One region of the Ectothiorhodospira sp. PHS-1 genome, then DNA from elsewhere that is predicted to be linked to it. Evidence: riboswitches for the same ligand, from Rfam matches in the RefSeq annotation. Region 1 holds a riboswitch; the other holds the start of a gene.

Region 1 (4,354 bases):
CCAAGCAAGATGGCCGATAAGGAATACCCAAGTACAAGAGTACGCTTGTAATCCATCATCAATCCCCCATAACACGTTTTTCTGAAAAAGCAGCATTCGCAGAACGACCCAAAGCCACCCAGCAAAAAACGCGCCACAAAAATAAAGTAAAAAGGGATCAACTACTTATTTTTAAAAAGGGGAAAATTACCGGGCTGACGAACGTATTTCCTAGAAAAATGTAAATTCTGGCGACATCGGATAACGAAAAGCAGACATGGACAACAACCCATCAGGAATAAGACTGACAATCATTTCAGCCCCAAGGCTTCCATCTGCCGGCACGAGATCAGATGGCCACGCTCGGCGGCGCGCCGGATCCAGGAGAGCCCCAACGCCTCGTCCCTGGGCACCCCCTCCCCCGTGATGTAACAGCGGCCCAGCCAGTGCATGGCGTCCGGGTATTGCTGGTTCGCGGCGGCTGTCAACCAATGGATGGCCAGCGCTTGGCACCCGGCCTCCATCAGCATCAGGGCCACGTCGTGGCGGGCCGCGGGGTCACCGGCATCCGCCTGCTGGATGACCTGAAGATCCTCGTCTTCCAGATCCGGCAGGGGGATATCCCCGCGGATCAGGTCCAGCTCGATCCTGGCATGCCCTGGCCCTCGCCCTCCTGTCCTGCCCAGGCGCCTCACCGTGCCGGTGGCGATGCGCCGCCAGAGGGTCCTTCTGCTTAGACCGGTCAGCTGGATGGCCGATTCCAGGGTGATTGATGGCATGCGCGGGTCCTCCATTGAATGGAGTGTAGCGGGTGGAGGAATCCCGCTGGAAGGGTGTGGCATTGAAAAATAATGCCGAGCGTTTTGGTCGGCATTATGGGATGGTGCCAGGGGTTGGGAGGGGGTGGGGGTGAAATACCGGGCAAGAGGGGATTGGTACCGTTTATCCCCAATTTGGAGTTGGCATCATGTTTGCTCTATTGGAACTGTCACCCAAATGAACGGAGAGCTGTGATGCAGAACCAGAAAGGTTTTACTTTGATTGAACTGATGATCGTTGTGGCGATTATTGGTATTTTGGCGGCGATTGCGTTGCCGGCGTATAACGAGTACCGCAACCGTGCCCAAATCGGTGCCTGCGAATCCGAACTCTCATCGCTTAGGTCTAACGCAATTATGCTGGAATCTGGAGATACTAGCTATAGCATCCCTACAGAAACGCAAAACTGCACTGCTGTAAGCATCGCGGATGGCAGTGGTGATCTAAGCACCGTAAGAGTAATCAAGGGCACAGCAAAAGATCAAAGCACCACTGACGTTGAAGTCTCTCTGGGAATACCAGTAACTACTCCTTAATTATGGATGCATAAGTAAAATCTAAAGAAAACCCACCTTCTTGATATACTAACCCCGGCTCCATGTCGGGGTTTCTTTTTTCATGGATTCCTAAGAGGGTGTTTACAAAAATAGTACCAAAATCTAAAGGACACCCACTTTTCGCCGACCTCCCCCGCCCTCTCTGAGACCCTCACCCCATGGAATCTAAAGGACACCCACTTTTCTTTGTGGTGTCGCGCTGTGTCCGCCGCGCTTTCCTCTGTGGGCAGGACCACCACACCGGACAAATCTGGACAAATCGGACAAATCTAAAGGACACCCACTTTTCCGCCGACCTCCCCCGCCCTCTCTGAGACCCTCACCCCATGACCCGACCTCGCTCAGAACTGGTGTCCGTCACCGACACGCCCTGGTATCACGTGGTGTCGCGCTGTGTCCGCCGCGCTTTCCTCTGCGGACAGGACCGCCACACCGGCCAGAACTTCGAACACCGGCGTGGCTGGATCGAGGCCAGGATTCGGCAACTGGCCGCCGTCTTCGCCATCGACGTGGCGGCCTATGCGGTGATGAGCAACCACTATCACATCGTGCTAACCGAATCTTAACGAATCTAAAGGACACCCACTTTTCGTTGGGACCTTGGAGTACCAGCCCGGCTGGCTCTTGACGCGTTCCTTGATCTGGGCGAACAGCACGCGCTCTTCGTCGTTGGTGGGGTTGTCCACCAGGGACAGATCCTTCTCGGCGCGGGCGCCCAGGTGGATCAGCAGGGTGGCGTCACCGCCATCGTCCAGGATCATGTTGGGGGTGCCGCCGTCGGACCATTCGAAGATCTTGTGGCAGTAGTCCCAGTACTCTTCCAGGGTTTCGCCCTTGTAGGCGAACACGGGGGTGCCGCCGGCAGCGATGGCCGCAGCAGCGTGGTCCTGGGTGGAGAAGATATTGCAGGAAGCCCAGCGCACGTCTGCGCCGAGGGCCTTCAGGGTTTCGATCAGCACGGCCGTCTGAATGGTCATGTGCAGGCTGCCGGCGATGCGGGCGCCCTTCAGCGGCTGGGACTTGGCGTATTCTTCGCGGGTGGCCATCAGACCGGGCATTTCGGTCTCGGCGATGGCGATTTCCTTACGGCCGAAATCGGCCTGGTTGATATTCGGCTACGGCGTAATCGTGGTTCTGGCTATCAACGACTGCGTTCATGAACACACTCCTTAAATCTTTGGGCGAGTGCGAAGCGGTCGGAAGGGAGCAAAACTTTCAGCTCGCCGACCACTTTCGCGGGTACAGCGAGCGCCGTTTTAGGAGGTGTCTGAGCCTGGCGGATTCGGTGATCCGTTGCAGCGCTCCTCAGACAGAGCCGCAAAGTATAGCGCATTCACTGGAAAAATCACACCCGGGGGTCTTGCTGCCCGATCACAACACGGTCATCGGACAGGAAAGACCCCGTTAAATCAGTGAAAACGTTGTTCATTCCTCGCGGCGAAATCCTTTGGGCAGGTCATGTGTTTCCGGGAGTCTGGAGACGATTTCCTGCAGTGCATCGGGGAGTATTTCTTCCACCACAGGATGATAAAAGGGCATCGCCAGAAGTTCCTGCGCCGTTTCTCCACGCTGAATGGCCCAGGCCAGTAAATGAGCCAGGTGTTCGCCATGCGTGGCCATCAGCGATGCGCCTCGCAAGCGGCCGGTCTTTGCATCGGCATGAAGACGAATCAGATTGCTCTGCGCGCCCAGGATCACGGAGCGGCCATTGCCGCTGCCATCGGCTGAACCGGTAATGATCTCGTTGGGGTCCATATCTTCCTGGTGCTCACCGATCACGGCGATATCCGGATGAGTGAAGGCAATGCTCAGTGGTGTGCGGCGGCGAAAACGGGTGATGCCCCGGGCTGCGTTGAAGCCGGCGATGGTGCCTTCGTCTCTCGCTTCATGCTGCAGGGGGCGGTGGCCGTTCACATCGCCTGCCACAAATACGGGAAAATCCTGAACCTGCTGAGTGGCCGGATCGAAGCGCAGTTGACCCTTGTCGTCCAGTTCGAAGCCTGCTTCGGCCAGGTTGAGGGTGTCGGTGTTGGGTCGCCGACCCAGGGAGGCCAGGATCATGTCCACCTTTTCCTGCCCCTGGGATGTCTTCATCAGGATCCCATCCGCTTCCTTGCTCAATTCGGCGCTCTCGCCCAGCCACAGGGGGAACTCCGCGCTGAATTGCTCGATCACGCGCTGCCCCAGTTCCGGGTCGCTGATGCCCGCGGGGAACCTGGCAATGTCGGCACCCACGACGCGCACCCCAAGGCGTGACAGGGCCAGGCCCATTTCCAGGCCGATGGCGCCGAGGCCCAGTACGCCTACCGAGTCGGGGATATGTTTGGCATCGAACAGGGTGTCGGTGGTCACGACCCGGTCACCCAAGGGTTCGAGCCATTCGGGTACCACCGGGCGGGAGCCATTGGCAATGACCACGGCCTGGGCGCGCACCACCTGGCGATCGCCGCCCGGGAGTTCCACCTCAAGCACGGTGGGTTCCACGAAGCGGGCCGGTCCCTCCAGCAGGTTTTCGCCCATGGCCTTGCGAGCGTTCTCCTCTGTCTTCCCGGCGAATCGGTCGCGCATGGCGCTGACCCGGGCCCAGGCCGCGTCCCGGTCCAGGGATAGCTGCCCGATGCCTTGGGTGCCGTACTCGGCCATCTCCTGCCGCTGATGCCATAGGTGGGCGGCGTGCAGGGCAACCTTCGAGGGCATGCAGCCAACCCGGGCGCAGGTGGTGCCCAGTGGGCCCGGGTCTATCATCGTCACCGACTTGCCGGCCATGCGAACCTGCTTCATGGCGAACAGGCCAGCGGTGCCTGCGCCGATGATGGCGACGTCGGTTTGAATATCCTGGGGCATGGATGCCTCCTTGGTATGTTGTGTCTGTCTTTCAAAATAAGCGTTTGCTGATATTCGTGCAATACGTAACCCGGTCATGTGGCGCTCCCTGAGCAAGCAACCATCAACTCTGGGTGGGCGTGTCTATCCCTGGGGTGTCACTTTGGCAGTATGTC
Region 2 (8,642 bases), on a different contig from region 1:
TGAGCAGTTGCCGCGCTGGTGTGCATATCCGGAGGATCAGGCTGCCCTGGTCACGCTCCGTCGATCCTTCCATACCCTCAAGGGCAGTGGCCGTTTGGTCGGTGCGCAGTTGCTGGGTGAATTTGTCTGGGCCAACGAAAATCTGCTCAATCATTTGATCGATGGTCAGGTCGCGCCGGGGCCGGAGGTGCTGGCCGCCATGGAAGCTTCCAGCGGGATGCTGCCCCATCTGGTGGCCCAGATCCGGGGTGAGCCCTGTTCCGTCGCCGATGCCCGATCCCTGATAGGGCGGTTGCAGGCCCTGGTGGAACGGCAGCCGGTCGATATACCCCCCGCGGTGGAGGCGCCGGAGCAGTCTGAACCCGTGCCACGCATGGATCCAGTGCTGCTGTCCATTTTCGGCGCGGAAACCCGCCAGCACCTGCGAACCCTGGAGGCCCTGCTGGATGAGATTCCGTCGCCGGTTGCAGGTCTTCCCATCCAGTCCGAGCTGCTGAGGGCGATGCATACCCTCAACGGAAGTGCCCGCACCGCCGAGGTGCCCGAGATCTCCGCGGTCTGCGGCGCCTGTGAACGTTATCTGAATCTGCGCGCGGAAGCGGAGTCGTCGGTGCCCCCGGAAGCCTTGCCGGACTTGCGTGCCCTGACGGTGCATGTGCATGGGGTTCTGGATGCCCTGGAGCGGGGGGATGCCTCCCTGCCCACGGCGGAGGCGCTGGAAGCCCGGTTCCGACAGCTTCACGAGCAGGAGCAGGCCCGTCAGGATGCCCCGCGCCAGGCATGGGATCTCGAGGCTGCCGAGCCGGCCGATGACGCGCCGCCGGAAGCTCCCGTGGATCTGGACATCCTTGATTCCGAACCCGAACCCGAGCCGGATTTGGTCACGGACGAGCCGGATCCGGAGCTGGTGGCACTGTTCCTGGAGGAGGCGGTGGACATTCTCCATGCCGCCGATGCCTCGCTGGAACTCTGGTCCGAGTCTCTAGGCAATCCGGAGCCCGTACAGGCCTTTCAGCGCCAGCTCCATACCCTCAAGGGCGGTGCCCGAATGGCGGGCATGGTCCCCATCGGCGATCTGAGCCATGCCCTGGAAAGCCTCATGATCGCCCTGACCGAGGGGGAACGGGCACCGGAAGCCTCCATGATCGAGGTGGCGCGACAGGCCCTGGATCAACTCAACACCATGGTGGAACAGGCCCGGCAGGGCGAGACGGTGGTCCCCGTACCCCGGCTGGTGGCGCGTCTGCATGCCTTGATCGAGGGAGGCGAGGCTGTCTCCATCGCCGAGCCGTCCCCGCCACCGGCAGCGGAACCCGAGGCGGACACGGAGATTCGCCGCCGACCGATCCTGGAGCGTGCCGCCGAGCCGGTGATTCCCCTGCGCGTGGAAGCCGAGCCGCCCCGTCCCACCCCTGAGCCGGCCCGTACCGGCGCCGCCGGGCAGGATGTGGTGCGTGTCCGTGCCGACGTGCTGGACAGCCTGGTGAACTACGCCGGCGAGGTGAACATCTACCATGCCCGCATGGAGCAGCAGATCACCAGTTTCGGCTTCAACCTGGGTGAGCTGGAACAGACCATCCAGCGCCTGCGCGAGCAGTTGCGCAAGCTGGAAATGGAAACCGAGGCCCAGATCCTGTTCCGTCATGAACAGGAGCAGGGAGAGGCCCGGTGGCAGGAGGACTTCGATCCCCTGGAGCTGGATCGCTATTCCAATATCCAGCAGCTGTCCCGGGCCCTGGCGGAAAGCGTCAGCGACCTGTCCAGCATCCAGGGTCTGCTGGCAGATCAGGTGAAGGATACGGAAACCCTGTTGCTGCAGCAGACCCGGGTGTCCACCGACCTTCAGGAAGGACTCATGCACACCCGTATGGTGCAGTTCGCCACCATCGTGCCTCGGTTGCGCCGGATCGTCCGGCAGACTGCCTCGGAACTGGGCAAGCGGGTGGAACTGGAAGTCGAGGGCGAGGGCAGTGAGCTGGATCGCTCGGTACTGGAACGCATGCTGGCCCCCATGGAGCACATGCTCCGCAATGCCATCTCCCACGGCATCGAGGCGCCTGACCGGCGCCGTGCCCAGGGCAAGGACGAGAGCGGGCAGGTGCGCCTGCACATGCGGCGTGAAGGTTCGGAGGTCGTGCTGGAGGTCGCCGATGATGGGGCGGGCGTGGACCTGGAGGCCGTGCGGGCCAAGGTGACGCGGCTGGGCCTGTCCAGTGATCCGTCTCTGCTCACCGAGCAGGACCTGATGCAGTTCATCCTGGAATCCGGGTTCTCCACGGCCAGTCAGGTGAGCCAGATCTCCGGTCGTGGTGTCGGCATGGATGTGGTCAACAGCGAGATCAAGCAGCTCGACGGCGTACTGTCCATCGATAGTACCCGAGGCAGGGGGACCCGCTTCACCATCCGCCTGCCCTTCACCCTGGCCATCAGCCAGGCCCTGCTGGTGCAGACCGGTGACGAGATCTTTGCCGTTCCCCTTTCCAGCATCGAGGGCATCCTGCGCATGCAGGGACGTGACCTGGCGGCGTTCCATGCCGCCGACGATCCCGTCTACGAGTATGCGGGCAACACTTATGAGGTGAAGCATCTGGGTGCCCTGCTCAAGGTATCCCGTCCCCTGATACCGTCCCCGGACGCCATGTGTCCGGTGTTGCTGGTGCGTTCGGGCGATCATCGCATCGCGCTGCATGTGGATGCCCTGATGGGCAGTCGCGAAGTGGTGATCAAGCCGGTGGGGCCTCAGGTTTCCAGGGTGAAGGGGATCGCCGGCGCGACCATCCTGGGGGATGGTCGCGTGGTGATGATTCTGGATGTGCCGGCTCTGGTGCGTGCGGGGGCCGGTGTCCGCCTGGCCTATCACGACGCGCAACCCGACACGGCGAGCGAGCGCCGGCGTGGCGTCGTCATGGTGGTGGATGACTCCATTACCATCCGCAAGGTTACCGCCCGCGCCCTGGAACGCCAGGGCTACCATGTGCTGACCGCCAGGGACGGGGTGGATGCGTTGGCTCAGTTGCAGGAACAGGTGCCGGATCTGATGTTGCTGGACATTGAGATGCCGCGCATGGATGGCTTTGAACTGGCCACCCACATCCGTAATGATGCCCGTCTACGCCGCCTGCCCATCATCATGATCACCTCCCGGACCGGCGACAAACACCGGCAACGGGCCATGGAGATCGGTGTCAACCGCTATTTGGGCAAGCCCTATCAGGAGATGGACCTGCTGACGCAGATTCGGGAAGTGCTCGATGAGCATCAAGGTAGCGGGGGGGCGGCATGAGCGAGTTCATCAGCGACAGTGTCCATGCCTTCATCATTTCCCTCCAGGAGCAGAACCTGCTCCTGCCCCAGTCCGCCGTGGTCGAGGTGGTGACCCAGCAGGTGGTGCGGGAAGTGGCGAGCGCGCCGGACTGGTTGCGGGGCGTGTTTGAATGGCGTCAGTCCCAGGTGCCTATCGTCTCCCTGGACACCCTGTTGGGTGTGCCCAGGGAGCGTCAGACCCGCATCAACCGTTTTGTGGTCATGCACGGGATCGAGCGCTTGCCCGGGTTGGAGTACTACGCCCTGCAGGTGCGAGGCATTCCCCATCCGGTGACCCTGAACCCGGCCGACATCCAGAATCTGCCCCGGCGGGAGGATGACCCGGCGGCGGTGGCGGCCCGGGTCAGGGCCAGCGGGGTACTGTGCATGATCCCCGCCTTCGAGGGCATCGAGCACATGCTTCAGGATGTATTGAGCCGGCTCTGAAGCAATCAGTCTCCCAGGTCGCCCCAAAGGGCCTGAATCACCGCCAGGGCCGCCACGCCGGCGGTTTCGGTGCGCAGGATTCGCGGTCCCAGCCGGACCGGCGTCATGCCTTCATGGATGGCCTGGCCGATCTCGTTTTCCTCCAGCCCTCCTTCGGGGCCGATCAGCAGGTGGATCGATGCCGGTCGGTCCCTGATGCCGGTGAGGCCGTGGGTGGCCCTCGGGTCCAGCACTAGCCCCAGTGCCTGTTCCTCCGCCCCCGGGCCGCTTCGGTACGCCCCCAGCCAGCGCGTCAGGGGCATGGGCGGCAACAGTTCGGGAATATCGTTGCGTCCACACTGTTCACAGGCGCTGATGACCACTCCCCGCCAATGGGTCATGCGCTTGTCCAGGCGTCGCTCGTCGTCGCCGCCCACGGTGCGGCGGGTGATCACTGGCTGGATCCGGGACACCCCAAGTTCCGTGGCCTTCTGCAGGCCGTAATCCATGCGATCCCCCTTGGCGATGCCCTGGGCCAGGGTGACCGGGAGGGCCGGCCGGGTATCCCGGGGGACGCGGGCCTCGATGCGCGCCGCCGAGGCCCGTCGTTCGGCCTGGATCAGCGTGGCCGTGTATTCAGCGCCGTCGCCGTTGAAGAGGATCAGCGGGGCACCGGTGCGCAGGCGCAGGACCTGCACCACATGGCGGTGGACCCGTTCGTCCAGGGCGACTTCCCGGCCGACGGCCAGGGGGTGATCCAGATAGCAGCGAGGGACTCTCATTCCGGTTGCGGGGTCAGGCCCAGGTTCTTCCAGATGGCCGAGACGGGGCCGGCCTGGTTCATGGTGTAGAAATGCAGACCCGGCGAGCCTTCGTGCAGGAGCTGATCGCACATGCGGCTGACCACCTCTTCACCGAAGGCCCGGATGGCGTCCAGGTCATCCCCGTAGGCTTCCAGGCGCTTGCGGATCCAGCGGGGGATCTCGGCGCCGCAGGCGTCGGAGAAGCGGGCCAGCTGTTTGTAGTTGGTGATGGGCATGATGCCCGGCACGATGGGGATGTTGATGCCCATACGCTCGCAGTCGTCGACGAAGCGGAAATAGGCATCCGCCGAATAGAAATACTGGGTGATGGCCGAGTCGGCACCGGCCTCCACCTTGCGCTTGAAGTTCTCCAGGTCCTTGAAGGCGCTGGGGGCCTGAGGATGGAACTCGGGGTAGGCGGCGACTTCCAGGGTGAAGTGATCGCCGGTCTCGCGACGGATGAATTCCACCAGTTCGTTGGCGTAGCGAAACTCGCCGGGTTCACGCATGCCGGAGGGCAGATCCCCGCGCAGGGCGACGATATGGCGCAGCCCATTGTCCATGTAGGTCTTGAGGATGGATCGCATCTGTTCCGCCGTGGAGTCGATGCAGGACAGGTGGGGGGCGGCGGCGATGCCCGAATGTGTGTGGATATCCAGCACCGTCTCCAGGGTACGGGCCTGGGTGGAGCCACCGGCGCCGTAGGTGACGGAGAAAAAGCGCGGTTCCAGTCTGGCCAGCCGGCTCCAGGTCTTGCGCAGTTTTTCCACACCCTCTTCGTTCTTGGGTGGGAAGAACTCGAAGCTGAAGGTGCGTTCGTGTCGAAGTTGGGATTTCATAGAACCTCCGCAAGGGATTGCGGGAAGCGGGAAGCGTGATCCGATGGGCGCAAAAAACCCCTCTCCCGGGGGAGAGGGGCGGGGGAGGGTCAACCCCGTCCGATCAGTACCGGTAATGTTCCGGCTTGAACGGTCCGTCCACCGACAGGCCCAGGTATTTGGCCTGCTGCTCGGTGAGGCGGGTCAGCTGGGCGCCGATCTTCTTCAGGTGCAGGGAGGCCACCTTCTCGTCCAGGTGCTTGGGCAGCACGTAGACGTCGTTCTGGTACTTGTCGCCGTGCTGCCACAGCTCGATCTGGGCCATCACCTGGTTGGTGAAGGAGTTGGACATGACGAAGCTGGGATGGCCGGTGCCGCAGCCCAGGTTCACCAGACGGCCTTCGGCCAGCAGGATGATGCGGTGGCCGTCGGGGAAGATCACATGATCCACCTGGGGCTTGATGTTTTCCCACTGATACTTGCGCAGACCGGCCACGTCGATCTCGGAATCGAAGTGGCCGATGTTGCAGACGATGGCCTGGTCACGCATACGGGCCATGTGCTCGGCGGTGATCACGTTCAAATTGCCGGTGGCGGTGACGAAAATATCGGCCTTGTCACAGGCTTCGTCCATGGTGACCACCCGGTAGCCTTCCATCGCCGCCTGCAGGGCGCAGATGGGATCGATTTCGGTGATCCACACCTGGGCGGAGAGGGCGCGCAGGGACTGGGCGGAGCCTTTACCCACGTCGCCGTAGCCGCAGACCACGGCGGTCTTGCCGGCGATCATCACGTCGGTGGCCCGTTTGATGGCGTCCACCAGGGACTCGCGGCAACCGTAGAGGTTGTCGAACTTGGACTTGGTGACCGAGTCGTTGACGTTGATGGCGGGGAAGGGCAGGGCGCCTTCCTTGGCCATCTGGTAGAGACGATGCACGCCGGTGGTGGTTTCCTCGGTGACACCCTTGATGTTCTTCAGGATGTTGGAGTACCAGCCGGGCTGCTGCTTGACCCGCGCCTTGATCTGGGCAAACAGCACCTGCTCCTCCTCGTTGGTGGGGTTTTCCACCACGGACAGGTCCTGCTCGGCGCGGGCGCCCAGGTGGATCAGCAGGGTGGCGTCACCGCCGTCGTCCAGGATCATGTTGGGGGTGCCGCCGTCGGACCACTCGAAGATCCGGTGGCAGAAGTCCCAGTATTCTTCAAGGGTTTCACCCTTGAAGGCGAACACGGGGGTGCCGGTGGCCGCGATGGCGGCGGCGGCGTGGTCCTGGGTGGAGAAGATGTTGCAGGAGGCCCAGCGCACATCAGCGCCCAGGGCCTGGAGGGTCTCGATCAGCACCGCCGTCTGGATGGTCATGTGCAGGCTGCCGGCAATGCGGGCGCCCTTGAGCGGTTGGGACTTGGCGAATTCCTCCCGGGTGGCCATCAGGCCGGGCATTTCGGTCTCGGCGATGGCGATTTCCTTGCGGCCGAAGTCGGCCAGGGACATGTCCTTGACAAAGAAATCCTGGTTCTTGGTATCTACCACGGCATTCATTCAACACACTCCTCAAAAAGCGTTGGGCGAGGGTGCGATGGGGACGGGGGAAATGACGTCACTCGCCGACCGCCATCGCGGATACAGCGAGCGCCGTTTTAGGAGGTGTCTGAGCCTGGCGGACCGAAGGGCCCGTTGCAGCGCTCCTCAGACTGAACCCGGGATTATAGGGGAAGTGTCGGTGCTTTGCATCGGTTGCCTGTGTACCGCTCCCGCACCTTCCTGCCCCGTCGCCCGGAGATCGCTCAGGGGCGGGCTTGGCCGCCCGGGGATGAAGTTTCCTGCGCATGATGACCCGGTTTGAGCCATCTCCAAATCACGCATATCTGCTGATGTTTGATTCGGGCCGGCTTTGAGTCAGGTCGCCCACGAAGGCTGGGCATGTTGATGGATCTTCGGCTTGAATCTGTCGACCCCGCTCTGAATTGTCGCGCAATGCCGGCTGGATATGGCGAGGGCATTCAGGCTCGGTTCGCCCATGATGCCTCACTATCTTTACCGCGCTTGCGAGATCCGGCGGATGGGTCCGATTCTTCGGTCCTGGTCGAAATGGATCTGCAAGTTGCTGTCCTGAAAGCTGTTTATCCAGGCCTATGTATGTGGCGTGGGGTGAGTCGTTGATGTGTGGCGGGCCTCCGTGCGAGGCCGACAATCGCGAGCCTGGATATGCATGCTTTTGCCTGAGGCTGATAAGTGGATGCCGATCCGGCGGCGGTGGAGGATCATCTTTCAAGGCTGAGTCCGGAGCGGCGAAATATACAATAATTTCTTTGGCTGATGTGAAAATCATGCTGCTCTTATGTCATAATCACGGCACACGCAATATGTGTGATTTGCTCATTCAGGGTATGGGCCGAATATATCCGTATTCCGGTTCCCGTCGTGACTTCGCGGCCGTAGGTCGTGATGGAATGTTGTGGTTGTTCCGGTATGGATTGTTCTGTCCTAAAAATAATATGAAGCGTGTGGGCTGCTATTTAGAATCATCGGCCTGCCGTATGATTTTCCGGAGAGATGAATGACCGAGACCATGAAAAACCCTATGGAGATGTCCGCCCAGGAACTCTATGCACTGGCGCGCAAGCGGGAAGAGCAGGAGGCTGCGGCCAAGGAGGAGGAGGTGCGCGAACAGCGCCAGGCCCTGCGTGAACAGCGTCGCGAACTGGTGCGTCGACATCGCAAGGAGCTGGCGGCCCTGGACCGCGAGATCAGCAAGCTGGGTGGCAAGGCATCCGGGGGGCGTGCCTCCCGAGCCGCTGATGATGCCGGTCCCAGTCAGGTGATCTGCGAGATTGTGGCCTCGGAGTCCGAGATGTCCATCGGCGAAATTCGGGAGCGAGCCGCGGCGGCAGGCCTGAACGTGAAGAACATCAGTCAGACCCTGGGTTACCTCAAGAAGCATGGGCGTCTGAATTCGCCCCGGCGGGGTGTCTATCGGGCCGCTTGAACGGCGTTCCCGGCGTTCCGCTCACCTGTTGAGGCCTTTTCTTTCCCGTGCCCGCGATGCCATTCGCGGGCGCTTGACTTTGGATGCAGCATTTGGTCCTCAACTCATGTAGAATGCGCGCCCAAAATCTCTACCCCTACCATCTGAAATACCCGTGCAGGAGTCATATGTGAATCAAGCTGAAGCAGAACTGCAGTTGAAGGTCTGGAAAGAACTTGCCATCAGCAAGCAGATGCTGATGAAGGGGGCCACGGATGCCCTGGGTCTGGACCCTGAGTGCAGCACCGATGAGCTTAAGGCCGCTC

Evidence for each region. A riboswitch is a leader RNA that binds a small molecule or an ion and turns the genes downstream of it on or off. The one in region 1 is predicted to bind S-adenosylhomocysteine.
Region 2: linked by a shared signal. The riboswitch ahead of ahcY (adenosylhomocysteinase) and the one ahead of ECTPHS_RS13405 (adenosylhomocysteinase) in region 1 are both predicted to bind S-adenosylhomocysteine.

Annotation. Positions count from the first base shown of each region.
Region 1 covers NZ_AGBG01000058.1:67-4,420, reverse strand. Annotated here, with positions in the region: partial or broken gene ECTPHS_RS15020 (hypothetical protein) at 1-161, opposite strand, end outside; gene ECTPHS_RS13420 (tetratricopeptide repeat protein) at 291-758, opposite strand; gene ECTPHS_RS15380 (prepilin-type N-terminal cleavage/methylation domain-containing protein) at 993-1,334, shown strand; partial or broken gene ECTPHS_RS13410 (Type I secretion system protein TolC) at 1,682-1,909, shown strand; partial or broken gene ECTPHS_RS13405 (adenosylhomocysteinase) at 1,955-2,513, opposite strand; S-adenosyl-L-homocysteine riboswitch at 2,595-2,668, opposite strand; gene ECTPHS_RS13400 (dihydrolipoyl dehydrogenase) at 2,781-4,199, opposite strand.
Region 2 covers NZ_AGBG01000006.1:22,499-31,140, reverse strand. Annotated here, with positions in the region: gene ECTPHS_RS03825 (Hpt domain-containing protein) at 1-3,283, shown strand, start outside; gene ECTPHS_RS03820 (chemotaxis protein CheW) at 3,280-3,750, shown strand; gene ECTPHS_RS03815 (16S rRNA (uracil(1498)-N(3))-methyltransferase) at 3,756-4,511, opposite strand; gene metF (methylenetetrahydrofolate reductase [NAD(P)H]) at 4,508-5,371, opposite strand; gene ahcY (adenosylhomocysteinase) at 5,475-6,890, opposite strand; S-adenosyl-L-homocysteine riboswitch at 6,972-7,045, opposite strand; gene ECTPHS_RS03800 (hypothetical protein) at 7,909-8,337, shown strand; gene ECTPHS_RS03795 (hypothetical protein) at 8,507-8,642, shown strand, end outside.